4 regions of the Sporosarcina saromensis genome follow, and region 4 is predicted to be linked to each of the others. Evidence: riboswitches for the same ligand, from Rfam matches in the RefSeq annotation. Region 4 holds a riboswitch; each other region holds the start of a gene.
What was found. A riboswitch is a leader RNA that binds a small molecule or an ion and turns the genes downstream of it on or off. The one in region 4 is predicted to bind S-adenosylmethionine.
Positions count from the first base shown of each region.

Region 1: another riboswitch for S-adenosylmethionine. It lies ahead of ACVHUV_RS02155 (O-acetylhomoserine aminocarboxypropyltransferase/cysteine synthase family protein); the one in region 4 lies ahead of ACVHUV_RS04680 (bifunctional homocysteine S-methyltransferase/methylenetetrahydrofolate reductase).
Region 2: another riboswitch for S-adenosylmethionine. It lies ahead of metA (homoserine O-acetyltransferase MetA); the one in region 4 lies ahead of ACVHUV_RS04680 (bifunctional homocysteine S-methyltransferase/methylenetetrahydrofolate reductase).
Region 3: another riboswitch for S-adenosylmethionine. It lies ahead of metK (methionine adenosyltransferase); the one in region 4 lies ahead of ACVHUV_RS04680 (bifunctional homocysteine S-methyltransferase/methylenetetrahydrofolate reductase).

Region 1 is NZ_CM142738.1:465,639-473,339, reverse strand. It holds gene ACVHUV_RS02185 (hypothetical protein) at 18-440, shown strand; gene ACVHUV_RS02180 (hypothetical protein) at 492-950, shown strand; gene ACVHUV_RS02175 (hypothetical protein) at 1,214-1,357, shown strand; gene ACVHUV_RS02170 (RNA polymerase sigma factor) at 1,706-2,293, shown strand; gene ACVHUV_RS02165 (DUF4367 domain-containing protein) at 2,280-3,065, shown strand; gene ACVHUV_RS02160 (glycerol-3-phosphate acyltransferase) at 3,309-3,932, opposite strand; SAM riboswitch class I at 4,118-4,233, shown strand; gene ACVHUV_RS02155 (O-acetylhomoserine aminocarboxypropyltransferase/cysteine synthase family protein) at 4,354-5,655, shown strand; gene ACVHUV_RS02150 (homoserine dehydrogenase family protein) at 5,733-6,719, shown strand; gene ACVHUV_RS02145 (glycine betaine uptake BCCT transporter) at 6,784-7,701, opposite strand, start outside.
Region 2 is NZ_CM142738.1:3,279,914-3,287,614, reverse strand. It holds gene ACVHUV_RS16775 (glycerophosphodiester phosphodiesterase) at 1-529, opposite strand, end outside; gene ACVHUV_RS16770 (transcriptional regulator AbrB family protein) at 676-954, opposite strand; gene ACVHUV_RS16765 (YitT family protein) at 1,153-2,010, shown strand; SAM riboswitch class I at 2,064-2,170, shown strand; gene metA (homoserine O-acetyltransferase MetA) at 2,241-3,149, shown strand; gene ACVHUV_RS16755 (DUF421 domain-containing protein) at 3,354-4,064, shown strand; gene ACVHUV_RS16750 (NAD(P)-dependent malic enzyme) at 4,066-5,262, opposite strand; gene ACVHUV_RS16745 (TetR/AcrR family transcriptional regulator) at 5,506-6,081, shown strand; gene ACVHUV_RS16740 (DMT family transporter) at 6,186-6,536, shown strand; partial or broken gene ACVHUV_RS16735 (DMT family transporter) at 6,536-6,849, shown strand; gene ACVHUV_RS16730 (HAD family hydrolase) at 6,852-7,520, opposite strand; gene ACVHUV_RS16725 (RluA family pseudouridine synthase) at 7,628-7,701, shown strand, end outside.
Region 3 is NZ_CM142738.1:1,936,016-1,943,716, reverse strand. It holds gene ACVHUV_RS09680 (alpha/beta hydrolase) at 1-374, opposite strand, end outside; gene ACVHUV_RS09675 (gamma carbonic anhydrase) at 483-995, shown strand; gene metK (methionine adenosyltransferase) at 1,309-2,514, opposite strand; SAM riboswitch class I at 2,835-2,950, opposite strand; gene pckA (phosphoenolpyruvate carboxykinase (ATP)) at 3,124-4,710, shown strand; gene ACVHUV_RS09660 (hypothetical protein) at 5,367-5,681, shown strand; gene ACVHUV_RS09655 (IS110 family RNA-guided transposase) at 5,956-7,179, shown strand.
Region 4 is NZ_CM142738.1:959,240-966,940, reverse strand. It holds gene bioB (biotin synthase BioB) at 1-43, opposite strand, end outside; gene ACVHUV_RS04690 (biotin transporter BioY) at 40-636, opposite strand; gene ACVHUV_RS04685 (hypothetical protein) at 766-948, opposite strand; SAM riboswitch class I at 1,721-1,827, shown strand; gene ACVHUV_RS04680 (bifunctional homocysteine S-methyltransferase/methylenetetrahydrofolate reductase) at 1,924-3,771, shown strand; gene metH (methionine synthase) at 3,764-7,201, shown strand; gene ACVHUV_RS04670 (hypothetical protein) at 7,382-7,701, opposite strand, start outside.

The DNA of each region.
Region 1 (7,701 bases), 490 kb from region 4:
TTTGAGGAGGAGAGTTGTTGAAAAAGCTTGTCGGTTTGTTCATCGTTACTTGGTTGGTGCTTGTAGGTTGTACGAATGACGATGCTGCCAAGTGGGAAGTCAGCCCAACATTTACGGTTGATGATAAAACTTTTTACGGGACGGAAGGAAAGTTTGGGATGATTAAGGCAAATGGTGAGGTGGATGAATCTGCATTCCCAGCAGGTAAGGGTAGGTTCTACGAGGTACACTTTTTAGATAGTGACAAATCTTATGATGGAGAAAAATACAAGATGGTCGCCACGCATAAAGAGAGCGGCGAGACTGTTAAATTGTATGAATGGGACATTGTAAACAAACAGAGTGGTGCCAAATTTGCGTTAGATGAAGCGGGACTTTGGAATATTGAAGTGGAAATTGATGGGGAACCGTTGACGAATTTTGTAGTGAAAGCAGAATGATTTTAAGAATATTAGGCTTGTAAGGGAGCTTTAAGAAGGTAGGGAAGAGGATTGAAAAAAGGATTTTTATTGCTATTCGTAACCTATGTACTTGCGCTATTCGTAAACTTTATGCCATCCATAAAGTATCCGGATGGAACGATTGGTGTATTACATGTAGCGGCCACTGTTTTGTTTCTAGGGGCTTTGCTGTTCGTTCTCGTAAAATTAGCTAATCACTCGGGTACGTCAATGAAGAGGATGAAAGTGTTGTTCGCAGTGGGCGTTCTATCAGGTCTAGCTGTTTATGGAATTCACATACTTGAAAGCAGCGGGGTGAACAATGCTGTGCTGGACATTATGCTATCCGTTCAATACCCTTTGTATGTGCTTTTCATTACACCGTTATTTGGATTGAATGTCATCATGAATGCTGATTATGGTGTTTTTTCGGTGATCATGTCAGTTGTGTACATGCTTGCTTTCATTTCCACGATGAGATTGAAAAAGGCGCCGGTAGGAAGTGTGTAGGTGGGTGTGAGCTTTTGTTGAAAAATCCAAGTGCCGTTCGTAGTGACGGTTGCTTGGATTTTTTGTGTTGGAGAAAGGGAATGAGGTGTTAGTGGATTTTTATTTCCAATAACTGGACGAGTGGTCATAACTTGAGGTTAAGCGGTGATAACATGCGATAAGCGGTGATAAACACTGTTTAAGCGTTGATAACGGAAAATGGCAAGTTAGAGTAGGGCGTTTTATGATGAAAATCATGTGGAAAATGGAGAATCGGTGATAAAATGGTTAGAATCGGTGATAACACCCTCCGAATCGGTGATAAAGTGTCCCGAATCGGTGATAACGCCCTCAGAATCGGTGATAAGCCCATTCGAATCGGTGATAACACTGCAGAACTTGTTGCACACCTCAAATCAAACCGTTAATTTGTCAAAGGCATTCTGCGCGACATGTAAGGCTATCTACTTTGATGTATCCGCGAAGACGAATAGTCGCTAAAGCAGGAAACGGACATGGAAACGTGGCGTAAACCATGCACTTATTTCCATTAACTGGGTGAGTGGTGATAACTTGAGGTTAAGCGGCGATAAATGTCTATTGAGCGGTGATAACGGAAAAAGACGAGTTGGAGTAGATCATTTTAGTATGAAAAATAAGTGTGAAATGTCTGGAATTAAATGAATGACCATTCAATATTTCTGCTATTCCTCATCACTTTTTTGCGGTATAGTGGAAAATGAGGAATTTTGGGTAGAGATAGAGGGGTGAATCATTTGTTGAAAAAGATGTTTCAGAGAGAACGACCGACGACACCCGAAGTGGAGAAAATTATTTTTGAGAAATATTATAAACGTGTTTATCATACAGCTTATTTCATTGTAAAAGATCCGGATTTGGCGCAAGATATTGTACAGGAAAGTTTTTTAAAGGCGTTCAGGCATATGGATAGGGTGCACGAAATTGAGAAGATTGGCGCTTGGCTGGCGACGATTACGACGAGAACTGCAATTGATCATTTAAGAAAAATGAAAAGATGGAATGATTTCGCTGCAGATGACGTCTTACTTAGTAAGGAGCTGTCTAGTGCAGAAGTCAATGAGTCATCCATTGTGGAGATAGCAGCTGAAAAGAAGTTGGTGAAGGAGGTTGTGTGGAGAGAGATTGAACGATTGACGCCTGCTCACAAAGAGGTTTTGTATCTTTATTACTATGAAGATTTGACGTATGAAGAGATTTCGGAGATGTTGGGCGTGAAGTTGGCAACTGTCAAAACACGTGTACACCGAGCGAAGTTGAAGTTGAAAGAGACATTGGAACAGCAAACGGAACTGATGGAGGTGGTGTTAAATGTCAAAAGCTGAAAAGCGTGAATTGGATCACATCATCCGTGAAGTATTGCAAAAGCAGATGGATCAAAATCCAGGTCCGAACATTCCTGTTGAAGAAGCATGGAATCAATTCGAAGCGAGAAGAAAAAATTCGAAAAAAGAACGTAAGCCTGGACGGAAAAAGATATATGGCAGCACCTTACTCATTATGGCGGCAGCTTGTCTTCTCTTTTTCGCCGTTGGCACACCTCAACAAGGAGCAGCATTCAACAATTGGTTAGTATTCTATCAAAAGATTCAAGGATCGGTTGTTCAAATTTTCGGTGGCAATACAGAGCGCATAGCTGATGAGGGTGCGCCGCCACCTTCGACCGAGATGGAAGATATGGGTTACCAAGTGATGGATATTGAATATGTGACCGAACAGCTGAGTTTGGAAGAAGCACAATCGCTCACAGCTTTTAACATCAAGTCGCCGATTGTACCCGCTTCTTTTGAATTGACAAGTGTAACGGTCGTTCGTCCTGAAAATCAGCTTAGTACAGATATTACGTTAAATTTTGTAGGCATGGGTAAACAATTGTCCATACATCAGAAATTGCTCGATGGGGAGTTTGGGTTTGGTTTGTCTGCCGATAGTATGGATACAAAAGTAAAGGAATTAGTTATTAATGAACGGCAAGCAAATTTGATTACGTTTAAAAATGGCGTCCGCCAATTAATTTGGACGACGCCAAGCCGTTATTACAGTATCGAAGGGAATTTGGAAGAAGCTGAGCTCATTGCAATAGCGGAATCGATGTAAAGATCCGTATATGAAAAAGGGATATCATATGCGTTTTACGATTGCTTTTGCATGGTGGGTATATTGTATTCAATTTATTGGCATGACAAAGCTTTCGAGATCTTCATACCCATAGCCACGGGTGCAATACTAAACGATGAGCTCACTGGAATTTCTCGTTTGATTTGATTAAAAAATAATATAAACCCGTATGAAAACAAGTTCAGGTTACTTGGCTTCATACGGGTTTTATAGATGGATTGTTCACTTCTTTTTAAAAACGGCTCGTATCCTTGGCTCGGTACCATTGCGAATCCGTTGAATGTTTTCACTGTGTTTCCAAATAGCCATTACAAAGAGGAGGACGGCGATAACAATTGGCCAGACGCCGACCATCCAGATGGCAGCTGCGAGAAATGTTCCGTATAGCATGAGGACGCCATACACAAGAATATCTGTGAGCAATGCGACGATTATGAATAAAACAAGTCCTGCAAGCCCGAATCGCCAGTCAAGAGCAAATAACACTCCGATAATGGTAGCGGTCCCTTTCCCGCCATTAAACTTCATATGAAACGGAAAATTGTGGCCGAAAACGACTGCCACACCTACCAAAAATAATAGGGCAGTTAATGACTCGACTGAAAAACCTACACGCTCGGCAATAAAGCGCACGGCAAGGATTGCCAAAATTCCTTTGCCGATATCAATAATTGCGACAAGTGCGCCAAACCGTTTGCCTAATACGATTGTAGCATTCGAGGCACCTGCATTTTTCACACCGGATTCTTTTAGATTAACCCCAGAAAACCATTGCGCTACCGTTGAGCCATGTAGGCAACCGATCAAATATCCAAATACTATGATGCCGATAATCCATATTGTCATAGGAATTCCTCCAAATAAAAAATAGACGTACACACTAGAAAGGTAAGTCGTTGTTAGTAAAATAACATACCCCTATCATAACACTCAGTGTAAATACAAGGTTCAGAAAAATTCTATAAAACTACTTGACATTGAAAAAAAAGAAGCCTATACTGTAGCACAAGATGAAAAACTGAATACCCATACTCTTATCAAGAGCGGCGGAGGGACTAGGCCCTGCGATGCCCGGCAACCGGCAAGTGATGAACTTGCAAAGGTGCTACTTCCTACAGATTCGTGCGAACGGACTGAAAGATAAGGGGAGGAATAAGCGTAAGCGTAACCCTCTTCTTAGCGAAAGGGGTTATTTTTTTATTCCTAAAACCCCATCGCCTCCGCATCGAACTCATTCATCTTAAAAAAACTTTTGGAGGTAATGACAATGACGAACAACTCACTTCAACCTGAAACTCTTCTTTTACACGGTGGCCAAAAGCCGGATCCTCACACAGGTTCACGCGCAGTGCCGATTCACCGTACAACCGCTTTTGTTTTCCGCGATACTGAACACGCCCAAAACCTTTTTGGCTTGCAAGAAGCAGGCAATATTTACACGCGCATTACAAATCCGACGGTCTCTGTTTTTGAAGAACGCGTCGCTTTACTTGAAGGAGGCACTGCTGCAGTTGCGCTCTCTTCAGGAATGGCAGCTATTGCATTTTCCATTTTAAATATTGCAGGCGCAGGAGATGAAATTGTTGCAGCAAGCAATTTATATGGTGGTACGTATAATTTATTCGCCGTGACACTCCCTCGTTACGGAATTACTGTGAAATTTGTTGATGCTGCGGATCCTGAGAACTTCCGCGCGGCCATCTCGGATAAAACGAAAGCCATTTTTGCTGAAACAATTGGAAATCCGAGCCTACAGGTGCTCGACATTGAAGCGGTCGCAAACATTGCCCATGAAAACGAAATTCCGTTCCTCATCGATAACACATTTGCATCCCCATACGGATCAAATCCAATCGAATTTGGTGCAGACGTAGTCATTCATTCCGCGACAAAATGGATTGGCGGACATGGTACAACAATTGGTGGTGTCGTCGTAGATGCAGGTAAATTCGACTGGACACGAGGCAAGTTCCCAGGTTTCACAGAACCGGATGGTACTTACAATGGTCTACGTTATGGTATTGATGCAGCAGCTGCAGCGTTTGCGACAAAGCTTCGTGTGCAATTGTTACGTGATTTCGGACCTTGCTTAGATGCGGATAGTGCATTCAACTTCCTGCAAGGTCTAGAAACTTTGCACTTAAGAATTCCGCGTCATAACGAAAATGCGCAAAAAGTTGCCGCGTTCTTACAGGCTCATCCGTCTGTTGAATGGGTGACATATGCAGGCCTTGAAAACCATCCGACACATGAGAATGCGAAGAAATACTTGAAGAATGGATTCTTCGGCTCAATTATTGTTTTCGGCATCAAAGGCGGGCGTGAAGCAGGTCGTAAAGTGATTGACAACATTACCCTTTGGTCTCATGTGGCGAATGTGGGTGATGCAAAATCTCTCATTATCCATCCGGCTTCTACGACGCATCAGCAACTCTCTGCAGAGGACTTGAAAAATTCAGGTGTGCCTGAAGAGTTGATTCGCCTATCGGTTGGTCTTGAATCACCTGAAGACATTATTGCTGATCTTGAACAGGCAATTGCAAAAGCGGTACCTGTGACGCAGCGATAAGGGGGAGGTCTCCTTTTCTTTAGTACATGACAAGGAAAAGAGGCTACAGCAGCGAAAGATTATAGGGAGGTGGCGGCATGCCGTCAATAAAAGCCGCTATAATCGGCTTCGGAACTGTCGGAGAAGGCGTTTATAAGATCGTAAACGAAAAAAGGCAGCAATTGAAACAACATACAGGCTATTCGATTGAAATTGCTTCTATTTTAGTAAGAGACGTTAATAAGAAAAGGGCGGTCGCTCCGAGTGTCCTTGTAACAGATTCGATTGACGACATCTTGAACGATCCAGAAATTGATATCATTTTTGAGGCGATTGTGGATGAAGAGCCGGCGTACACGTATTTGTCGCAGGCGATTGAAAAGGGAATCCATATCATTACGGCTAATAAAAAGATGTTTGCTAAACATGGCCCAGCTTTATTGAAACACGCAGAATTCAGAGACGTACAAGTCGGTTTCGAAGCGACAACGGCTGGTGGTATTCCGATTATCCGGACAATCGAAAATCTGTTGGCGGGGGATCGTGTCCATCGGGTGCAGGGCATTTTAAATGGGACCTCTAATTTTATCTTGACTGCGATGCGAGATGAAGGAGTTACTTTTGAAGAAGCCCTTCATCATGCTCAAAAAAAGGGGTTTGCTGAAGCAGATCCGTCAGATGATATAAGTGGATTTGATGCGTTTTATAAATTAATGGTTGTCAGCTCATTAGCGTTTGATGAACAGCCTGAATGGGAAGAAGTGTCAGTCGTTGGGATTGATCATATCCAAACCGATGACGTGTTAGAAGCTTCAAAAGCTGAACTTCGCTATCGTCACGTAGCGGACATCCGAATTGACGATGAGGGGAAGTTGTCAGGTAAAGTAGGTCCAGTCCTATTAGACGCTGAACATCCTTTTTATGCAATTGATGGCGTCGATAATGCGATTATCGTCGAAACGGATTATTTAGGGAAGTTGACGTTAATTGGTCCAGGAGCAGGGATGTATCCTACCGGCAGCGCCATGGTCGCAGATCTTGTGCATATAATACGTCAGCTAAAGCCAGTTCCTGTTCTAAGCTAACGATAAAGTGAAAAAACCGCGTGAAAGCAAGAGGCTTAGGCCTTGGCTTCACGCGGTTTTGTTATTATTTCTTTGTTTTAGATAGCTTCAATTCTGCATTCAACTCTTTAATGAGCGATACAACCATTAGCAAGATAATGAAAGAGAATGGCAACGCTGCAATAATGATTGTGTTTTGCAACGCGGTCAATCCATTGACAGAGAGCAAAATCAATGCAATGGAAGATTGGATGACGCCCCAAATGATTTTTACACTATTCGGTGGTGTCAAAGAGCCATATGTCGATTGCATACCTAATACGAATGTCGCTGAGTCAGCGGACGTAACGAAAAAGGAAGCAATGAGCAAGATGGCAATTAACGAAATGAAGAAGGACCATGGCATCGTACCAAACATATCAAATACAACAAGTTCAATGGACGACTTTGATAAGTCTGCTATCCCTTCTTTTTGTGCAGTAATGGCTGTCGTACCAAAAGAAGAGAACCAAATCATACATAATAAAGTCGGAGCCAATAATACACCAATCATGAATTCACGGATTGTACGTCCTTTTGATACCCGGGCGATGAACATACTGACGAATGGAGCCCACGAAATCCACCATGCCCAATAGAAAATTGTCCACATATCCAGCCATTCACGATTGCCTTCATTCAAAGGAGCGGTTCGAAAACTCATTTGCACGAGATCGGTCAAGTAACCACCGACGGAATCCGTAAACATGTTGAAAATGAGTAGTGTCGGTCCTAAAACGACCACAAATACAAGCAATGCAATTGCTAGAACAAGATTTGTGTTGGACAAGTATTTAATTCCTTTACTAATTCCAGTCCAAGCCGACATGATGAATAATACAGTGACGACTGCAATAATGATGAATTGCGAAGTGATCCCCATTTCGAATCCAAACAAATAGTTCAGTCCTGCGTTAATTTGAACAGCACCGAAGCCGAGCGTTGTCGCAACGCCAAAAGCAGT
Region 2 (7,701 bases), 1.5 Mb from region 4:
GGACGCTTCGTATATAGTTGACAGGGTTCACGAGTACTTCCATGAACAACGTTGCGGTTCTAATGGCTGGTGCAAGTTGTTTGCTTAATTGAATAGCACCATGGTCAAACGACGAAAGGATGACGCGAGCTGTCAACTGGTATTCTTCAATTAGTTCAATTACTTTTTGAACCATTCCATCATAGGGAAAGATGTCCGACTTCAATTCAATATTTATCACGTGTTCTGTTGATTGAAAGACTTCAAGCACTTCTCGTAATGTAGGAATGGTCGTTCCTGTAAATTCGGGAGCGAACCAGCTTCCGAAATCGAAGGTGCGCAATTCTTCTAAAGTGAGGTCTTTTACATAGCCCTTACCATTTGATGTTCGATTAATCTTTTCATCATGGATGACAACCAATTCATGATCTGCTGTCATATGAACGTCAAATTCCACTCCATGAATCGGCAGGGAAGCTGCTTCTTTAAATGCGGGAATTGTATTTTCGGGAAATGTCCCGGAAGCTCCTCTGTGGGCAAAAATGTCCATTGTATTTTCCTCCGACGCTACAGTCGAGTAGCAAGTGTAATATAGATAAAGATTTCAAAGCATCTAAATGGTTGTTCGTTTATGCAATTAAGAAAGGGCGGCGGTTAGCCCGCAGCCCGCTTAGTATGCATGTATTCTGTGTTGAATCAGTTCCAATTATTGTTGTTTTCAATTTCCTTCTTGAGAAGTTCCGCACCTCTAGGGCTGATGAACATGCCATTAGACAAACGTTTATTCTCAGAAGTGATATCACCAGTTACAATACACGCCTCATCGACAACATATTTTCGTAGAATAATCATATCGTCGTCTACAAAAATTTCCATCGGTGCACCTTTCTCCAATTGTAAGGTGCTTCTAAGTTCTTTTGGAATCACAATTCTTCCGAGATGATCAACTTTCCGTACGATACCTAAACTACGCATAATATCCTCCCTGACTTCGTGATAGTTATTATACCAGTATGGATGAGTATACCAGTAAAATAGAAAAAATACAAAAATATGAATATACTTTCTTATCTTTACTTACTTCTACTATTCCACATCTGGAAACTTTAAAACTATTCTATACATCGATTTCTGTTAAAATAGGAAACGTTGTAAAGAAAGGAGAACGATTGTATGTCTGTTTTATTGAAGAAATCGGTGTTTTTTGATTATGTTCAAATTATTATTGGGGCGACTTTTGTCGGCCTTGCATTTAATATATTTTTGTTGCCATCTCGTATTGCAGCGGGTGGGATTTCTGGGGTAAGTACGATATTGTACGAGCTATTCAACTATAATCCGGCTGTTGTCCAATGGATCATTAATATCCCACTAATTGTACTTGGACTTGTGCTTGCAGGAAAAGAATTTAGTGTGAAAACGATTGTTGGTACGTTTTTTGTCCCGTTTGTCATCTTTTTAACGCATGATATTAACTTGTCCGTTGACAACCCTCTACTCAGTTCTATTTATGGTGGGATCATGCTTGGTATTGGGTTAGGAATTGTGTACCGTGGGAATGGCTCGACTGGCGGCACCGCTTTAATTGCACAATTGTTGAAAAAGTATACAGGCATTTCAAGCGGTTTCTCACAATTGATTGTCGATGGAATTGTCGTTGTCACTTCAGCATTTGTATTTAATTTTGAACTCGCTTTATACGCACTCATGGCTATTTATGTTACAAGCAAGGTGATTGACTTCGTGCAATTGCAAACTTCCCCGACGAAGTTAGTGCTCATTATTACCGAACATGAAGATAAAATCCAAGCGGTCATTCAAAATGAGATCGACCGTGGTTTGACGAAAGTAAAATCAACAGGTGGGTTTTCAAACAATGACAAGACGATGATTTTCTGTGTAGTGGAACAATCAGAAGCCGTTTATTTGAAAAAGTTGTTACAAACTGCTGAACCGAGCGCTTTTGTCATATTCCTGAATGCTTCTGAAATTTTGGGGACAGGCTTTTCGAGAGCGAAAGTAAGACTGTAAGAAATAAGTATACAATTCTGTATAAAATGATATAATGGACAACAAATGAATATTTCTTATCAAGAGAAGCTGAGGGATTTGGCCCTGAGAAGCTTCAGCAACCTCTGCTCCGGCAGGAAGGTGCTACCTCCAACAAGATGTTAATCTTGAGAGATAAGAGCGGAGACCGTTAAAAATCCTCGTTCCTATCTTAGGAATGAGGATTTTTTACATGAATAGGGGGAATTTACGTGCCGATTAATATACCTGAACAATTGCCGGCAAGAGAAATGTTGAAAGAAGAAAAAATATTTGTGATGGATGAAGGGAGAGCTACTTCTCAAGATATCCGTCCATTAAACATCATCATTCTCAATTTAATGCCTGAAAAAGAGAAAACTGAACTGCAACTATTGCGGTTATTAGGAAACACACCCTTACAAGTAAATGTATCTTTTTTGAACACCGCTACATATGAATCGAAAAACGTCAGTAAAACGCATTTAGATGCATTTTATACAACGTTTGAGCATGTGAAAAATCGCCGCTATGACGGTCTAATTATTACGGGTGCACCAATTGAGCATCTTGCATTCGAAGACGTAACGTATTGGGATGAACTGCAACAAATCATGGATTGGTCCAACACGAATGTCACATCCGTTTTGCACATATGTTGGGGCGCTCAAGCAGCTCTTTATCACCATTATGGCATTAATAAATTTGAACTCCCAAAGAAGTTGTCGGGTGTATATGAACATACATTGACGGATCCGACGGTAGAGCTTGCGCGTGGCTTCAACGATTTGTTCACCGCTCCTCATTCTCGTTACACATCCGTATCCATTGAAGAAATTGAACAGGACAATCGCCTTCAATTGTTGGCTATATCTGAAGAAGCGGGAGCTTTCATCATACTTTCAAAAGATGGCAAACATATTATGGTGACAGGGCATTTGGAGTATGATGCATGTACGCTTGGTGAAGAGTATGCGCGTGATATTGCAAAAGGCATTGCAATTGATGTTCCGGAAAATTATTTCCCGCACGATGATCCAACGAAGCAACCGTTGAATACATGGCGTTCGCATACGCATTTGTTGTTCTCCAACTGGCTGAACTATTATGTGTATCAAGAGACACCATTTGAATGGAAATAAAAGTAAAGCTAGCATTGGCACATGTTGCTGATGCTGGCTTTTTTGGCTTCAATGAGTTTTTCGAGTCAATAAAAACAGCAATTAAATTAAGATAAAAAGCTTTCAAATTTCTCTACAACTTGCATTCCTATTCGATTACGTATTTCTCTTCTGAATAAGTCCCTCTTTCTGCTGCAAACTAGTGTACAGAGGAGGTAAGAGAACATGGAATTAGAAGGGTTACTGGAATTGAAGTTTTGGGAAATGCTTTTGCGGACGACAACTGCATTTATCATCTTGCTCATTCTTGCAAGGATTATGGGGAAGAAACAAATCTCACAATTGACGTTTTTCCATTATGTGACGGGTATTACGATTGGATCGATTGCTGCCGAGATATCCGTTAATTCAGAAACGCATTTTTATAATGGAAGTATATCCTTAATTTGGTGGGCTTTATTGACGGTTTTTGTGAACTTCTTAACAATCAAATCAAAGAATTTACGAAAGTTGTTAGATGATCAGCCAACAATCCTTATTTTAAAGGGGAAAATTAGTGAACAAGGCATGAAGAAAGCACGTTTTACGTTGAATGACCTGAATATGATGCTTCGAGAACAAGGCATTTTTACTGTGACCGATGTTAACTATGCGATACTTGAAACGAATGGGGAACTGAGTGTATTAAAAAAAGCGAGCCAGGAGCCAGCCACACGAAAAGATGTGAATGCTCCTAGCCCTGAACCAAAATATCTTCCGACTGAGATTATTTCTGACGGAAAGTTAATGAAAGAAAACTTAACCGAACTTCATTTGACAGAAGAATGGTTGTATGCTGAGTTGCAGCATCATGGCATATCGACAGTTGAACAAGTCTTCTATGCTGAAATACTGGGCGATGGCACACTCCATGTCGATGAGCGAACCGGTCAATAAATTACGCAGTCGGCGTGACTTGTAACGTGGCAACTCCAGTAGTAATTGCAGCTTCACTAACAGCTTGTGCAACGGCACTTGCGACACGATCATCAAAAGGATCTGGAATAATATAGTCTTCGTGCAAGTCTTTCTCGTCAATTAAAGATGCAATTGCAACGGTCGCTGCCATTTTCATCTGCTCATTAATATCCGTAGCACGTACGTCCAACGCTCCACGGAAAATTCCAGGAAATGCAAGAACGTTATTTACTTGGTTAGGGAAATCGGATCTGCCTGTTGCAATAATCCGTGCACCGTATTGTTTAGCGCGTGCTGGCATGATTTCAGGATTTGGATTCGCAAGTGCGAAAAGGACTGGCCCTTCATTCATGGAAGCAATCATTTCTTCTGTTAGCAAGTCTGCAACAGAGACACCGATGAAGACATCAGAACCAGCAAGAGCATCCGCCAAACTGCCTTTAACAGCAGTTGGGTTTGTCAGTGCTGCCATCTCATTCTTTATCGGATTCATGCCGTTTGTCCGACCTTCGTAAATTGTTCCTTTTGAATCACATAAAATGATGTCCTTGCACCCGATTGTCAAAAGATGTTTGACGATTGCAATTCCTGCTGCGCCTGCACCGTTCACGACGATTTTGGCAGTTTTTAAGTCTTTACCTGTCAGTTTGAATGCATTAATCAGTCCCGCTGCAACGACAATTGCGGTTCCATGCTGATCATCATGAAAGACAGGGATTTCACATTCTTGACGTAAACGTTGTTCAATTTCAAAACAACGGGGTGCAGAAATGTCTTCTAAATTGATGCCACCGAATGTTGGGCTCATCAGTTTGACGGTTTGAATAATTTCTTCTACATCTTTTGTTGCGAGGCAAATCGGAAACGCATCCACATCGGCAAAACGTTTAAGTAGAAGCGCTTTGCCTTCCATTACAGGCAATGCAGCTTCTGGTCCGATATCTCCGAGACCTAATACGGCTGTTCCATCTGTAATGACTGCAACGAGATTCCCTTTAATCGTATAATCGTACACAGTTGTTGGTTCTTTTGCGATTTCCAAACAAGGCTCAGCAACGCCAGGGGAATAGGCTAAGCTCAAATCCTTCGTATTGTCTAGGGAGACTTTTGAAACAACTTCCATCTTCCCTTTGTGAAGTCCATGCATCGCTAATGCGGAATGATATTCTTTCGTCATCTAGTTCGCTCCGTTCTATTTGTTTTATGGGTAATTAAAATTATTAACAGCATCAAACAGTAAATGCAAGTGGTGAAAATCTGTTTAATCCAATGATTATGTGAATGATACCGCTTACACGATGATTCGATATATATTTAGTATGTGAAAAAAATATTTTATTAGTAGCACTGGAAATGCAAACTATTTATATGATAAAATGAATGACAGTCATTCATATCATTCGTAAAGGAGGTTGAATAAATGGACAAACGTGAGCGAATCGTGTCTGCAGCTATTGAGGTCTTTAGTGAACAGGGGATCGAGAAGACTAAAATTTCGGATATTGTGAAAAGAGCAGGAATCGCCCAAGGAACGTTTTATTTATACTTTCCTTCCAAGTTGTCGCTGATGCCTGCAATTGCAGAAGTGATGGTCGAGAAAACAATGGAGATTGTTCAGGCTAAAGTTTCAAAATCAGCTCCTTTTCCAGTCAGACTCGATCAATTAGTCGATGCAATTTTTGAAGTGAGTGAAGAGTATCACGAAATGCAAGCGCTCATCTATTCCGGTCTCGCATCTACCGAGCATTTAAAAAAATGGGAGACGGTCTATGCACCGTTTTACGAATGGATCAGCGAGAGTTTGGAACAAGCAATTGAAGATGAAGTCATTAGAGATTCTGTTGATCCTGCACGCACTGCAAAATTAGTGATAGGTCTTGTTGAATCAGCTGCGGAACAGATTTACTTGTATGATGCAAACAAAGAGGACGAGGCTGCCGTACAAAAAAGAGAGGTCAAGCAGTTTTTACGTTTTGCTTTGTCCATTCATGACTAATTGCACAGCTGGAGAGCGATTTCTTCCGTTCTCCAGCAGGGCAAAATTTATCATTTGTTATTAAATGAATGACAGTCAGTCATAACGTAACGGAGGAAACAGAAATGAACAAATCATGGCTTTATGTAGCATTGACCAGTTTCTTTGAATTGGTCTGGATTTTTGGATTTAACGTAGCAAGTGAATGGTGGCATTGGCTACCGATTGTGTTTTTTATTTTTGTTGATTTTCATTATTTGGCGAAGGCTTGTGAAAATTTACCGACGGGTACGGTGTATGCCATCTTTGCTGCCGTTGGAACTGTCGGGACGGCGCTAATGGATGTTTTCTTCTTTGGAGAAAGTTTAAGTGCCGGTAAAATATTTTTCATGTTTATTTTAGTTGTCGGGGTTGTCGGGTTGAAACTTGCGGATGACTTGGAAGATAAGAAAGCGAAGAAAGGGATTGTTCAGTAATGGGTTGGTTTTTTGTTTTATTAGCGGCAGCGTGTGAATTTGCTGGTGTTGTCGGTTTAAATAAATATAACGAGCAAAAAAGCTTTCAAAATGTGTTGTTATTTGGAGGAGGATTTGGCCAGCATTTGCGTTTCTTTACATGTCATTCAACTACTTACAAGTGAGCACGGCCTATGCTGTATGGATTGGCATTGGAACAGCAGGAGCCGTACTCATTAATATGATTTTCTTTGGAGAATCTAAAAGTATCGGTCGAGTGATGAGTGTGTTATTAATTGTTATCGGTGTTGTTGGATTAAAGGCATTGTCATAAGTTTAGATGATTTCCCAATCTCGTTCGTTTGCAATTTGTGCAAGCCTTTTTTTCGGTTTTACTGCGACTGGTGAACCGACTAATTCAAGTACGGATAAATCAGAATAACTGTCTCCATACGCATAGCTGTTTGTCCAATCGATGTCCTTGGATTGGAGGGCTTCCATGATTTTTTCATTTTTGCGTTTCCCTTGAATGTGGTATATGCTCTTTTGTCGGTCTAATTGCTGGTCTATCGTGTAAGGGACTTCGGTGCCGATGATTGCATCAAAAGGAAGTCCTTCTGTCACAGCGTGCAGTAAAGGCGTATATGCACCTGACACGAGCATTGTGAAAATCCCTTCCGTATGGTGTTGGTGGATACGGGAAACAACTTCATGATTGAAATCGTTTTGCATACTGGCTTTTAATTCAGCGAAATAATGTTGTAGCTCGTTTTGGTTTAACGAGCCAAGTGCATTTACATATAACTGCATTGATCGTTCTTTCATCGTCGCCTCAGATACAATTTTTGTTTTGTAACCGATGTACAAAGGGAGGATTTGTCTGTAAAAAGTCCGATAGTTTGAATGATAGGTGGGATGGTGTTTTAAGTGTTCCATTAATAATTTAAAAGTTTCATTCGCATAAACAGTGCCGTCGAAGTCGAAAATTGCAATTCTCAAGAACATTCCCCTTTTCTTTATGCACACACAGGAGCTTTTACTTATGATGATACAGTGTTTGTAATCCAAGGGCAATTTCCGCATAATAAAGAGAGAGAGTGAGGAGACGAGTTATGCAAAAAAATCATCAAAAGAGAAGAGAACATTCAACCTTATTTACCGTAACGGAAAAGGCTGAACTATTACC
Region 3 (7,701 bases), 980 kb from region 4:
AGTCTCGGGGGTTGATGGGACAGTGCTAGCCATGGTGAACTGAGGATTACGCCCGCACATTCCAGTTTTTCTTTTTGCAAAATGTCCATAACCAATGTTGCACCGAGACCATGCCCTACTACAAAAAGAGGCAAATTGTCTTGCAATGCTACTTCTATTAATTTCTTAACGTGCTCTATGTAAGAAGCAAACGATTCATCATGTGTCTTTCTTCCACTTTCGGCACCATGTCCAGGCAAGTCAGTCGTGACAACATGAAAACCGCCATTACGCAGCTTTTGAATGAGCCATGCATACCTCCTATGATGTTCATATGCACTATGGACAATGACGACGACTGCTTTTGGCTGTCCTTCCGCTTCCCATTTCCACATGTGTCTCACCTCCGTTCCTTTCGCTACAAGAAAGAGATTCCCTTTTTGTACGGAAAGGATTTATGATACGATAAATTATACACGATTTTAAGGAAAGAGGAGATGTTGATGATTTATCCATACAATGGAAAGTCACCACAAATCGATCCTTCTGTCTATGTGGCAGAATACGCGACAATTACAGGGGATGTCACGATTGGCGCAAACAGTTCGATTTGGTTTAATACGGTCATTCGTGGTGATGTTGCGCCAACAATTATTGGTGAACGAGTTAGCATTCAAGACCTCAGTTGTCTTCATCAAAGTCCAGGGAAGACACTACTCATTGAAGACGATGTAACAGTTGGCCATAAAGCATTATTACATAGCTGTATTATTCGAAAAGGAGCGCTCATTGGAATGGGTTCCATTATTCTCGATGGTGCTGAAATTGGTGAAGGTGCCTTTATCGGCGCAGGAGCGCTTGTTCCTCCGGGTAAGAAAATCCCACCTGGTTGCCTTGCATTAGGGTCTCCTGCCAAAGTTGTCCGCGATTTAAATGAAGAGGATCGCAAAGAAATGGAACGCGTTGTCAACAGTTACATCGAAAAAGGGCAAATATATAAGCAAATGCAAAAGTAAACGGGTCGTTAGAGACGAATTGTGATAGCTTGTAACATTAAAAATACCATTTAAGACTGAAACAGGTGCTGCTCACTCGAGCTGCACCTTTATTTCTTAACTGCTACTAATAGGATGATAATCGCTGCTACGCTAACTAGTGCTATGCCGCCAATGACCACTAATAATAAGATGCTCATAGCCAACTACACCCCTCTCCCTCCTCCGACTTATAGATTTAGACGCTTTGCTAATGGAATAGTTTCCTACTATTACGGTGTCCACTGTAGCCAAAAAAACCGAGAAGCAAGGATGCTTCCCGGTTTGTAGATACTTATTGCGTGACAACGCCAGCTTTTTCCACTAACGCAGCCGCTTTATCTGTTTGTTCCCATGGCAATTCGATATCCGTACGCCCAAAATGTCCATAAGCAGCTGTCTGTTTGTAGATTGGACGACGAAGGTCAAGCATTTTAATGATGCCTGCTGGACGAAGGTCGAACAATTCTCGAACAATTTCAACGAGCTTGCTTTCAGCGACTTTTCCTGTGCCGAATGTATCGATGGAAATGGATACTGGCTTAGCAACACCAATTGCATATGCTAATTGAACTTCACAACGTTCAGCCAATCCTGCTGCTACGATATTTTTTGCCACATAGCGTGCCGCGTAAGATGCAGAGCGGTCCACTTTTGTCGCGTCTTTCCCTGAAAACGCACCGCCACCATGACGGGCGTAGCCGCCATACGTATCAACGATGATTTTCCGTCCTGTTAGACCAGCGTCCCCTTGAGGTCCACCGATAACGAAACGGCCAGATGGATTAATGAAGTATTTTGTTTCATCATCTAACAATTCCGCAGGGACGACTGGCAGAATAACATGCTCTTTTATTTCTTTTTGTATTTGTGCAAGTGGCGTATCCGGGTGATGTTGTGTTGAGATAACAATTGTATCGATGCGAACTGGTTTGTCGTTTTCGTCATACTCAACGGTCACTTGCGTTTTACCGTCCGGACGTAAATAGGAAAGAATCTCTTCTTTACGCACGTACGCTAGTCTACGTGAAAGTTTATGGGATAAACTAATTGGCAACGGCATGAGTTCAGGTGTTTCATTACACGCAAAACCGAACATCAATCCTTGGTCCCCTGCTCCAATTGCTTCGAGTTCCTCATCTGTCATTGTTCCTTCACGCGCTTCAAGTGCTTGGTCGACACTTGCTGCAATATCCGGTGACTGTTCATCGATCGATGTCAAGACGGAAGATGTCTCCCAATCGAAACCAAATTTAGCACGTGTGTACCCAATTTCCTTCACAGTATCACGAACAACTTTTGGAATATCCACATACGTTGTTGTAGTAATTTCCCCAATGACGAGCACGAGACCAGTTGTAATGGTCGTTTCACACGCAACACGTGCATTCGGGTCTTCTTCAAGGATTGCATCCAAAATGGCATCCGAGATTTGGTCACACATTTTGTCAGGATGTCCTTCAGTTACCGATTCTGATGTAAACAAACGGCGATTAGTCAATGTAATTTCCTCCTTAACAGCTTGCAAATATTGATACGGTACTCTATTTGTCCCAGTTTTGTTCCACGCCTGAAGAGAGTCGACGTCAACATACACAAGGATTAAGGGCATATAAAATCGATTAGGCCACGGCAAATTTTGACTTCCGCCGTAGGCTTATATTTATTTAGTAAACATTTCAAACGCCAGTTAGAGGTTCGTTGACCGTCTTACACGTCTCTCCCTCTACAATCATTGACATAAAGCTAAATAAATATAAAAAGCCCTTCGCTCACGTAAATACATGAGGAAAGGCATGATTTCAAAAGCAGCACCTTTCACTCTTATCGTCCAAGGAATCGTACCTTGCTCCAGGTTTGGCACCTTTTCGCAGACAATGTCCGCGCAGGTTGCCGGGCTTCATAGGGCCTGTCCCTCCGCCAGCTCGGGATAAGAGTATCCGTTCATTTACCTATGCTACGAAAAAAGTTGGATTTTGTCAAATCTTTTCTGAGTTTAGTGCTTGAGTTTTTAATTAGTATAGATTATTATTCTAAATGTGTTATACTATTTACGGAAATGTGATGAAACCCACACGATGGGATTACATGCAAAGGACGGTAAGATACTATGATCTCAGCGAAAATTGAAAATGGACTAAACGAGTTGCTCTCAGGCAACAACGTCAATGTACAGCCTTCAGTGGCGGAATTGGTTGAAAAGGCGACTGCTCGCGGAGAAGCGAAACTTTCATCAGATGGCGCAATTACTGCGAAAACTGGAAAGTACACTGGCCGTTCACCAGAAGATAAATATATTGTAGAAGAAGCTTCAACAAAAGATAAAATCGATTGGGGCAAAGTGAATCGCCCAATCTCATCTGAAATTTTCGATTCCCTATATACGAAAGTACTAAATCACTTGAAAACGAAAGACGAATTGTTCGTATTCAAAGGCTTTGCAGGTGCAGATAAAGACTCTCAATTGTCACTTCAAGTGATTAATGAATACGCGTGGCAAAACTTGTTTGTCCACAATCTATTCATCCGCCCAACTGCGGAAGAGTTGAAAACACACGAAGCACAATTTACGATTCTTGCTGCTCCATCTTTCAAAGCAGATCCTGCTGTTGACGGCACAAAATCCGAAACATTTATCATTGTATCACTTGAGAAGCGAATTGTGTTAATTGGTGGCACAGAATATGCTGGAGAAATGAAAAAATCTATTTTCTCTGTTATGAACTACTTGCTTCCTGAACAAGGAATTCTTCCAATGCATTGCTCCGCAAACGTTGGAGAAGAAGGCGACGTAGCTTTATTCTTTGGATTATCAGGTACTGGTAAAACTACCCTATCAGCAGATGCTCACCGTAAATTGATCGGTGATGATGAGCACGGTTGGTCAGATAATGGCGTATTCAATATCGAAGGTGGATGTTACGCGAAATGTATCAATTTATCACAAGAAAAAGAACCTGAAATCTTTGGTGCAATCCAATTTGGTTCTGTTTTAGAGAACGTAGTGGTAGACGAAGAAACACGAGTACCAGACTATGATGATAATTCACTGACTGAAAACACACGTGCGGCATATCCGATCCACAACATTGAAAACATCGTGACTCCTTCTGTCGCTGGTCATCCGAAAGCAATCGTATTCTTGACTGCGGACGCATTCGGCGTATTGCCTCCAATCTCTAAATTGACGAAAGAGCAAGCGATGTACCACTTCCTAAGTGGCTTCACGTCCAAACTTGCAGGAACAGAGCGTGGTGTCACATCACCAGAAGCGACATTCTCAACTTGTTTCGGATCTCCTTTCCTACCATTGCCAGCAACTGTGTATGCTGAAATGCTAGGAAAGAAAATTGACGAACACGATGCACAAGTATTCCTCGTCAATACAGGCTGGACAGGTGGCGTTTACGGCGTCGGACAACGTATGTCGTTAAAACACACACGTACAATGGTTCGCGCTGCAATCGCAGGTGAATTGAATGACGTTGAATACGAAATCAACGAAGTATTCGGTTTGGCTATGCCAAAAGCAATCGAAGGTGTTCCAACAGAAGTGTTGAACCCGCGCAACGCTTGGGCTGATCCAGCAGCATACGACGAAAAAGCAAATGAATTGGCGGACTTGTTCCGTGAAAACTTCAAGAAGTTCGGTCACGTTTCAGAAGAAATCACGCTTAAAGGCGGACCAACTGCTTAATAGATACCTTGAAATCCAAGTGCTCATTGCGAGCCTTGGATTTTTTGTTTGTTATAGTGTAATTCTCAACTCAACTAGTTGTAAAACTAAAATTTAACGTAGATTTGTTCAGTGGCCCCATTCACGCTAAGAATATCCACTGTATCTTTGTAATTCGATATACAATTCTAATCCCTGTTTCTATCTTTACATCCTGCTAGTTTCATCTCTCTCTTATTCCCGAATGGCTCGCGATCTCATCAGGACGGATTGCTATTTCGCGTTTCAACACTTTTGTTCGTCTGTATGCAAGGTTCCATTTACTGACGAGCTGTTGAAATAGTTCTTTGAAATTTTCATATGGTGGATTCTGAAGCTTTTTTACTGCTGTTGAATTTTTAACTGATGCCAAGTCGATGGAATTCTTATTTAAAAATAGCCAATAAACAAGCCTGTGTCTTTGAATACATATTGTTTTGTGATGGACAATAGGGTAAAGTTAACATAACTTTATAAATATAACTAGATAAGCATTGCAAATCAATCATAGTCATTTGATTCCTAACAATATCCGTGACGTTTGATACATCCTACATAAAAAATAGGGAGGGTTATTCATCAAAAGGATTTTATTTTCAAGTGTAATCTGTCTCTTGTTCTTAACGGGTTGCAGCAATTTGTCAGCCACAAGTGAGGAAACAACTAGGTTTCCTGGCCATAAAAGCGCGTGGGAAGATCCTATAAATATTACACAAGAGGATGCAGAACGAATCGCATTAGATCAAGCTAAATTAGATGGACACGACTCACCTAAAATTTCTTCCGACTGGAATACAATGATGCAAAGTGTATACTCTATAAAATATGAACGGGATGTTTTAGTATATAGAATCCATGTAAATTCTGCTGAAGGACCTGCTAAAGAGTACTTATTCGATGTTTTATACTATATAAGTACTGATAATGGAGAAATAATTGTTTCAAATCATTAATTAGATAACATTAGACTTATTTGAAGAAAGAAAACATACTAACATTAGTAGTACAAACCAAGGCCATGGTTTGTGCTACTATTTTTTTATAGTAGAAGTGAAGAAAAGCCGACCAGCCTCTTGGACCTTTTGAGTCCGTATTTAAAACCGGCTAACTTCACGCCCTTATATGAATCAGTTTAGTATGTTGGGTCCATAGAGATCGTGTATAAGAAAGTGGAATCGATAAGGTAGTGTGGAGGCTTCTATGATTGGTCAAGAAGGAGAAATGAACATGAAACATGTCGTAGCTTTAGATGTGAGTAAAGGAAAAAGTACGATTGCGATTTATGATGGTTATCGCCAATGTGAATTTGAAGGCGAATTTCATCATACACGTGTTGAATTTGAACGATTGCACGAAAGAATGGCAGAGATCACAAAGGTAGATGGCCAGGCACCAGATATCGTGTTTGAAGCAACCGGCGTCTATTCAAAACCTATCGAAACATTTCTCAAAGATTTTGGCTATGCGTATTGCCGCATGAATCCACTTGAAGCCAATTTACAGATGGCGAAGATGCGGCGGCATAAAACAGATCTTAGTGATGCCCATGAACTTGCGAAGACCCATTTCCAAGCGGCGCGTAAACATACATATATCCAAGATGATTATTATGAACAGATGCGTGCCTTGACGCGTTATTACGATGAAATTGATGAAGAAATGATTTTACTGAAAAGCAGAATGCATTCTATTTTACATCTTAGCTTCCCGGAATTAGAAAAGCTCATTACACCAAGTTCAGCTCTGTTCTTAAATATTGTTCAGCTCTATCCGCATCCTGCACTTTTACTGGATCATTCAAAGACGGTCATTAAGAATCGTTTAAAAGCTAATACAAGAAAGAACCTTTCGTTGGCACGAGCTGAAGCGAAAGCATCCGTTCTATTGGAAGCAGCGCGAAACAGCTATCCAGCCATCAAACCGAATGATATTCGATGCGACCAGGTTCGTGATTACGCGTCCCGAATTGCCGACTTGAAGGAGAAGAAAGATACACTGATAAAACAAATGAAAAAGTTATCAGAAGGCCGAAAAGAATATCTTGTTTACCGCTCGATACCGGGTATAGGCGATTCGACGGCATGCCGATTAATCGGAGAAATTGGAGATATTCGCCGCTTTAAGAATGCGAAACAATTGAACGCTTACGCAGGCATCGATATTATGCGATACCAGTCGGGCAATACACAATATAGAGATCGTATTAATAAAAGAGGAAACAAACATCTGCGGAAGATTCTATATTTTATGATATGCGCTATGCTTATGGCTAAAAGAAAGCCGAATCATTTTGTGGATTATTACTACAAATTAAAAAAGCAACCTCAGAGGAAGCCCCATAAGGTTGCGATCATCGCCTGCATCAATAAGTTTCTGAAAGTGACATTTCAGTTACTGACGTGTGGCATTCTATACGATTATGAGTCCGCACTACCAGCTCAGAAATCGTAATCACTTACCTAGAACTATACCACAATGACCTTTCGAAAAAAATTAAAATCGTCAGGTCTTTTTGGCGTATCTAAAAAGGACGGTTAAGAGGGGTGGGATATCCCGCCCCTCTTAACCATCCTAGAAAGTATAAATAAATCTTTTAAAAAGGTTGACTAATTGTAAGAACAAGGCTGGGACAAAACATAAAAAATGCATGAAGGTAAAATTATCAGATATTATTTTTGCTTTCACAATGTTTCTTTTTCATAATCATGAGTGGAACGGAGCGGAAAAAGGCCGACTCCTGCGGGATTGTAGCGCGAATGTTGAGACCCCACAGGAAAAGCCGTCACGTAGAACGGCTTTTGCGAGCATAAGCGAAGCGTTGGGAGCAAGGATGCCTTAATTTCCGCAAAGTACGCAGAAATACGGCAAATCGAACTCTTCGTTGTTCGATTGGCTCAAGCGCGCCCCGCGGAAAGCGTGCCTTTTGAAGCGCAGAGGAACGGTCTATGTAGAGTTTTGTCCAACCCTATTTGG
Region 4 (7,701 bases):
CCCCAGCTAACACCCGCTCTGCCCATTCCTCATAATTTGTCACGTCGTACGCCTCACTTTCAATACTTTATACATGCGGTGCCCAAAAATTCCTGCGAGCACAGACAATATAATATCTTTCGGTAGTGGTGGAATCATCCAAGCCCAAGCGACCTTGTATGTAAACACATTAGGAGCAGCCGCCCAAAGTTTATAAGCTGCATACATCCAATTTGTACCGATTAAATAATTGATTGTCATTCCAAAAAGACTAGCGAAAACGTAGCTTCGTAAACTTCCGTTCTTCTCAACAATTTTACCTACCACATACGCAACAAGGATATATGAAAGGATAAAACCAAAAGTTGGCAGTAAAATTGCTCCAAATCCTCCATTGAATTTCGCAAACACAGGTGCTCCAGCTAATCCGACAAACATGTAAACTGTCATAGAAATTGCACCTAAGCGGCTTCCCAGTATGAGTCCTGAGAGAACAGCAAAGAAAGTTTGTAACGTAATCGGCACACCTCCTACGACTAAAAACGGAACAAACGACGTAATATTCGCTCCAATCATCATCAATGCCGCAAACATTCCGCAATAGACGAGGCTTAGAGCACTCATTGTGCTTTTAGGTTTCACTGTAGTTGTTGTCATCGTACACCTCTTATTAGTTAAGTTATCTATTTCAGAATAAAAGTTAACACATTTTGTGTCAACCTATTTTTTATATCAGTTAACCTAAATAAAAAAATCGACGGTTAGTTAACCATCGACTTCACTTCGTTATTGACCATCTTCGCTTTTCGGGAATAAAAAATGTGCTATTACACCACTTAAGATGGCAGCTCCAATTGTAATCCACACACGTGATGTACCTGGTACTTCTTGAAAATTCTTATGTAGCATATACCATGCGATCCCCGCCACTAAAAGCGCAATGGGGACAGCAAACTTAAAAACCCTCACTACCTTCACCTTCCACTCTTTGTTCTACAATCATTCTATCATGATTAGCCAATTTGTCGGATACAAGACTATACAATTTCACTTGTAATTCTTATTAAACATCGAGTTTCCTCTCTAAGCGGACGCGTTTCGCTTGCACACCTTCAATCAAGGAAACTGTGAAGGGGAAGCTTCACCTTAATTTCTTTAATTTCAGAAATTAATGCGGCAGTTTATTTCTTCACTTAGCTCATTCCAGGGTTTTCAGCTCGCGCTGTTCTTGCAGGAAATACCGTAACGAAGTATGACTTATACAAACAAAAGCTTAGCGTTGAGAGCTCACCTTTGTACATCGCCGTCTTCTACAATCCCTGCGAACGTTTTCTAAAGATAAGAGGCAAATAAGTTATCGGTACAAACTAGTTGGCTGGAGTGCAGGCGCCGACTCCTGCGGGGGAATAGCACGAATGGTGAGACCCCGCAGGGAAAGCCGTCACGCAGAACGGCTTTTGCGAGCAAAAGCGTAGCGTTGGGAGCAAAAGCGTAGCGTTGGGAGCAAGGATGCCTTAATTTCTGCAAAGTACGCAGAAATTAAGGCAAATCGAACTCTTCGTTGTTCGATTGGCTCACCCGTGCCCCGCGGAAAGCGTGCGCCGGAACGCAAGCCAACGGGTTCAAAGAAGTCTACTTGTAAAAGTGGTTAATCAACAGACCCGATAAACGAAACCCCTATTGACGGATTGAGTAATTAGCGGTATGATGTGTTAAATTATTCGAACAACTGCATATCATTTTCTTATCTAGAGAAGCTGAGGGACTGGCCCGAAGAAGCTTCAGCAACCAGCCGTTAACGGTCAGGTGCTAATTCCAGCAGGTCTTTCGCGGCCTGGCAGATGAGAAGGTAGCGAGCCATCGCATTTTCAAAGCCTTCTTTTCGAGAAGGCTTTTTTCGTTTTCATACAGGTCTGACTTATTAGAAGAAGGGATGAATTCACAATGAACTTACTTGAGAATCTAAAGAACAATGTATTGGTAGCGGATGGTGCGATGGGAACTGTGCTTTATTCGCACGGAATTGATTTTTGCTATGAAGAATTAAACGTTGAGAAACCTGAAATTATAGAGAAAATCCACCTTGACTATATTGCAGCAGGCGCAGATATCATTCAAACAAATACATATAGCGCAAACGCCCTGAAACTTGCCCGCTACGGTATGGAAAACCGGGTGAAAGAATTTAACGAGGCAGCCATTCAAATTGCGAAACGTGCAGCTGCACAAGGCAACCAATACGTACTTGGGACAATCGGTGGTTTGCGTGGTATCCGAAAAAGTGATGCCTCACTTGCTGACGTATTAGCGATTGTCCGAGAACAGGCAGATACATTATTAGCAGGCGATCCTGATGGCTTGCTGCTCGAAACGTATTACGATTTTGAAGAACTCTCTACAGTTGTTAAAGAACTTCGTAGAATGACGGATCGACCGATTGTGGCACAAGTTTCTATGGATGAACCGGGTGTCTTACAAAACGGCTTGCTGTTGAATGATGCATTGCACCAACTAGAAGCGTTCGGTGCCGATGTTGTCGGCGTCAACTGTCGTTTAGGACCTTACCATACGATCCAAGCATTTGAAAAAGTGACATTGCCTGAACGAGCGTTTCTTTCTGCCGCTCCAAACGCAAGCTTACTCGATGTGGAAGACGGCCGCATTGTCTACGTATCAGAAGCGGATTACTTCGGCCGCGCTGCTGCTCTCCTACGTGAAGAAGGTGTTCGTCTCATCGGCGGGTGCTGCGGAACGACACCAAAACATATTGCTGCAGCCAAAAAACATTTGAGTGGGCTTGCACCTATTACAAAAAAAGTCGTTACCCCTGAAAAACCGATCGTTATTCGGGAAGCGGACCCTGCTAAATACGAACCGTTACATGAAAAAGCAAAAACGACTCGAACTGTCATCGTTGAGCTTGATACGCCAAGACATTTGGAAACCGAACAATATTTCATCGGCGCTAACCAATTATACGATGCAGGTGTAGATGCCGTGACGATGGCGGATAATTCACTTGCCTCTCCACGGATTAGCAATATGGCGATGGGTTCAATTATGAAAATGCAACATAACGTCCGTCCACTTGTTCATCTGACGTGCCGTGATCATAACTTGATCGGTTTGCAATCGCATTTGATGGGGCTTGATGCACTCGGCATCCACGATATTCTAGCTGTCACTGGCGATCCGACGAAAGTTGGCGACTTCCCAGGTGCAACAAGTGTGTATGACGTATCCAGCATGGAGTTGCTACAACTGATTAAGCAATTGAATGAAGGCATTTCATTCACAGGCAAGCCATTACGGAAAAAAGCGAAATTCTCCGTCGCAGCAGCGTTTAACCCGAACGTCCGCGTATTGGACCGGGCCGTTCAACGATTGGAAAAGAAAATTGAGTGTGGAGCGGATTATTTCATTACCCAGCCGGTATATACGAAAGAGAAAATCGTGGACATTTATGAAGCGACAAAACATTTGGAAACCCCAATCTTCATTGGCATTATGCCTTTGACAAATATACGGAATGCAGAATTCCTGCACCACGAAGTGCCAGGGATTAAGTTATCAGAAGACGTGCTCGAGCGGATGAGAGCATGCGGGGATGACCGTGAGAAAGCGACAAGAGAAGGCGTCGCGATTGCCAAAGAACTGATTGATACAGCAGCAGAGCTCTTTAATGGCATTTACATTATTACACCGTTCCTGCGCTACGATATGTCGCTGGAACTGATTCAACATATTAAGGAACTTGACGCAGAGAAAGAGAGGAATGTTGTCCATGCCTAAGCACCTGATCGAAGAACAACTTGAGAAAAGAATACTCCTTTTGGATGGCGCAATGGGCACGATGCTCCAAGCTGAGGATTTGTCTGCTGATGATTTTGGTGGCGAGGAATATGAAGGGTGTAATGAATACTTGAATCTATTGCGCCCCGACATCCTGGATAAGATCCACCGCGGGTATTTGGAAGCGGGGGCAGACGTCATTTGTACGAATACGTTTGGTGGGACCCCTCTTGTTCTAGATGAGTTCAGTCTCGGCCACCGTGCAGTAGAAATTAACAAGAAGGCTGTGGAAATCGCGAAAAAGTGTGCGGTCGATTACTCGACACCTGAGTGGCCGCGTTTCGTCGCCGGAGCGATTGGACCGACAACGAAGACGTTATCCGTCACCGGTGGAATCACTTTTGATAAGCTATCGGAGGATTTCTACGTACAGGCAAAAGCTCTGATTGAGGGTGGCGCAGATCTGTTATTGATGGAAACGAGTCAAGATATGCTGAACGTTAAAGCAGGGACGATTGGCATTAAACGGGCGTTTGATGAAACTGGGATCGAGTTGCCGATCATGATTTCAGGGACAATCGAGCCGATGGGTACGACGCTTGCGGGACAGAGCATTGAAGCATTTTACATTTCCATCGAGCATATTAAGCCGTTATCTGTCGGGTTGAACTGTGCAACTGGCCCTGAATTCATGACAGATCACCTACGTTCGTTATCGGAGCTGGCGACGAGTTTTGTGACGTGTTATCCGAATGCTGGTTTACCTGACGAAGAAGGTCATTACCATGAGTCACCAGAGTCTTTATCACAAAAGCTGAAAGGGTTTGCTGAAAAAGGTTGGTTGAACATGGTAGGTGGGTGTTGTGGTACGACGCCGGATCATATACGGGTATTGCGGGAAACGGTTGATGGATTAACGCCTCGACAAAAACCAGAAGTAACAAGGGATCATGCGGTTTCAGGAATCGAACCATTGCTCTATGACCCGTCTATGCGCCCGTTGTTGATCGGTGAACGGACGAATGTGATTGGTTCACGGAAGTTCAAGCGATTGATTGTCGAGGAAAAATTCGAGGAAGCGTCTGAAATTGCACGTGCCCAAGTACGTGGCGGTGCACATGTACTCGACATTTGTTTGGCAAATCCGGATCGCGATGAGCTGGAGGATATGAAGAAGTTCATGCAGGAAGTCGTAAAGAAGGTGAAAGTTCCGCTCGTCATCGATTCGACAGATGAAAATGTCATCGAAGAAGCGCTGAAGTTTTCACAAGGGAAAGCGATTATTAACTCCATCAACTTGGAGGACGGCGAAGAACGGTTTGATGCGGTCATGCCGCTTGTCAAAAAGTTCGGTGCGGCTGTCGTCGTTGGGACGATCGATGAAATCGGTATGGCGGTCACTCGCGAACGGAAACTTGAAATTGCTGAGCGGTCGTATAATCTGTTAGTGAATAAATGGGGATTGGCACCTGAAGACATCATTTTCGATCCACTCGTCTTCCCTGTCGGTACGGGTGACGAACAATATATCGGTTCAGCGGTTGAGACGATTGAAGGCATCCGGTTAATAAAAGAAAAAATGCCGCGGGCGTTAACGACGCTTGGGGTAAGTAACGTGTCGTTCGGGCTGCCACCGGTTGGGCGTGAGGTTTTGAACGCGGTGTATTTGTATCATTGCACGCAGGCAGGACTCGATTACGCGATTGTTAACACAGAGAAGTTGGAGCGTTATGCGTCCATTCCTGAAGCGGAAATCAAGCTAGCGAATGATCTTTTATTCACGACGACGGATGAGACGTTGGCAGATTTCACGGATTTCTACCGGGATAAGAAAAAGGAGAAGACGGAGGATGATATTCCGAAGACGGTTCCTGAACGTTTAGCGTATTACGTAGTAGAGGGGACGAAAGAAGGGCTCATTCCTGATTTGGAGGCAGCGCTAGAGTTGTATGACACGCCGCTCGATGTGATTAATGGGCCGTTAATGGAAGGAATGGCTGAGGTCGGTCGGTTGTTTAATGATAACCAATTGATTGTTGCTGAGGTGTTGCAAAGTGCCGAGGTGATGAAGGCTTCCGTTTCCTTCTTGGAGCAGTTCATGGAGAAGAAAGAGGACGATTCGGGGAAAGGGAAGATCGTGCTCGCGACGGTCAAAGGGGACGTGCATGATATCGGAAAGAACTTGGTCGATATCATTTTGAGTAATAATGGGTTCAAAGTGATCGATATCGGCATTAAGGTGACGCCTGCGACGTTAATTGACGTCATTCGGAAGGAGAAACCGGATATCATCGGGTTGTCGGGATTGCTTGTAAAATCTGCTCAGCAAATGGTCATTACGGCGCAAGATTTCAAGGCGGCGGGAATTGACACACCGGTGATGGTTGGTGGCGCTGCATTGACAAGAAGATTCACGGAGACGAAGATTGCGCCTGAATATGGAGGACCAGTCATTTATGCCAAAGATGCGATGCAAGGGTTGGATTTGGCGAATCGGTTACAAAGTGGCGAGAAAGAGGCGTTGTTGCTCGAGATTTCCGATAAGCAAGAGAAGCGTTTGGAGTCGGAAGCTGTCCGCGCTACACGAGATACGGCGGTGGCGGTATTGCCAAGGCCTGTGAAAACCGTCCGAGAAGATGTGCCTGTTTTTGTGCCGGCTGATTTGCGCCGTCGTGTGATGAAAGAGTACTCGGTGTCCCATTTGTATCCATATGTAAACATGCGTACGTTGATCGGCCATCATTTAGGGTTGCGCGGAAATGTGGATAAAATGTTGGCCAATCGTGAAGAGCGTGCCGTTCAGTTGCATGAAATGGTGACGGGTTTCCTGGAGTCCGGGAAATTGTCGGCTTCAGGTATGTATCAATTCTTCCCGGCGCAGGCAGATGGGGATGACGTCATCATCTATGATCCTGTTGACGGGAAAACAGAAATTGAGCGTTTTACATTCCCAAGACAGAGCAAAGATCCTTTCCTTTGTCTTGCAGATTTTTTGAAGCCGGTTGATAGCGGGCAGATGGATTATGTGGCGTTTATGCAAGTGACTGCGGGTCATGGCGTTCGTGCGTATGCAAATGAATTAAAAGCGCAAGGTAAGTTTTTGGAGAGCCATGCATTCCAAGCAACAGCTCTTGAGCTTGCAGAAGGCTTTGCGGAGCGTGTCCATCAGGAAATCCGCGATCAGTGGGGCTTCCCGGACGCAACGGACTTCACGATGCGCGATCGTTTTGCAGCCAAGTACCAGGGGCAGCGTTTTTCATACGGCTATCCGGCTTGTCCAAATCTTGAAGATCAGGCAAAGTTGTTCGGTTTGTTGAAACCCGAAGACATTGGTGTCCATTTGACGGAAGAGTTCATGATGGAGCCTGAAGCGTCAGTTTCCGCGATGGTATTCGCTCACCCGGATGCTCGGTATTTTAATGTAGATTGAAGTGTAGGCTGCCTTTCCTTTTTAGGAAGGCGGCTTTTTTCTGTAGGCGGGTAGTTGCTTGGGAAGTAGGACAAGAACTTTGCACGCGGAAGACAAGATTATCGCACAAGGGAATTGTCGCGATTAGCAAAAAAACTGTCTCCTGTCGAAGTTGTCGACGTGGAGACAGTTCTTTACATGTTAGTATCTTTTTCTGCAGCAGCCTCTGCCGCCGTAACCTGGTCCCATTCCTGGTCCGTAGCCTGGTCCCATTCCTGCTGGGCCTACTCCCATACCTGGTCCTGGTCCCATTCCTGCCGGGCCAACTCCAGTTGGTCCCATGCCAGGGTAAACTGGTGCACCCATCACGTTTTGTGTAGTTTCTGTGTAGTAATGTCTAGGTGTTATAACAGGATGTTGGCGGTTAACGTTAACGATTGGATGGATGTAAGGTTGTTCTACTGGAAAGAACGAATCGTTGTAGCGGCATTGTGTCGGGCATACGATTGGTTGCATTTGAT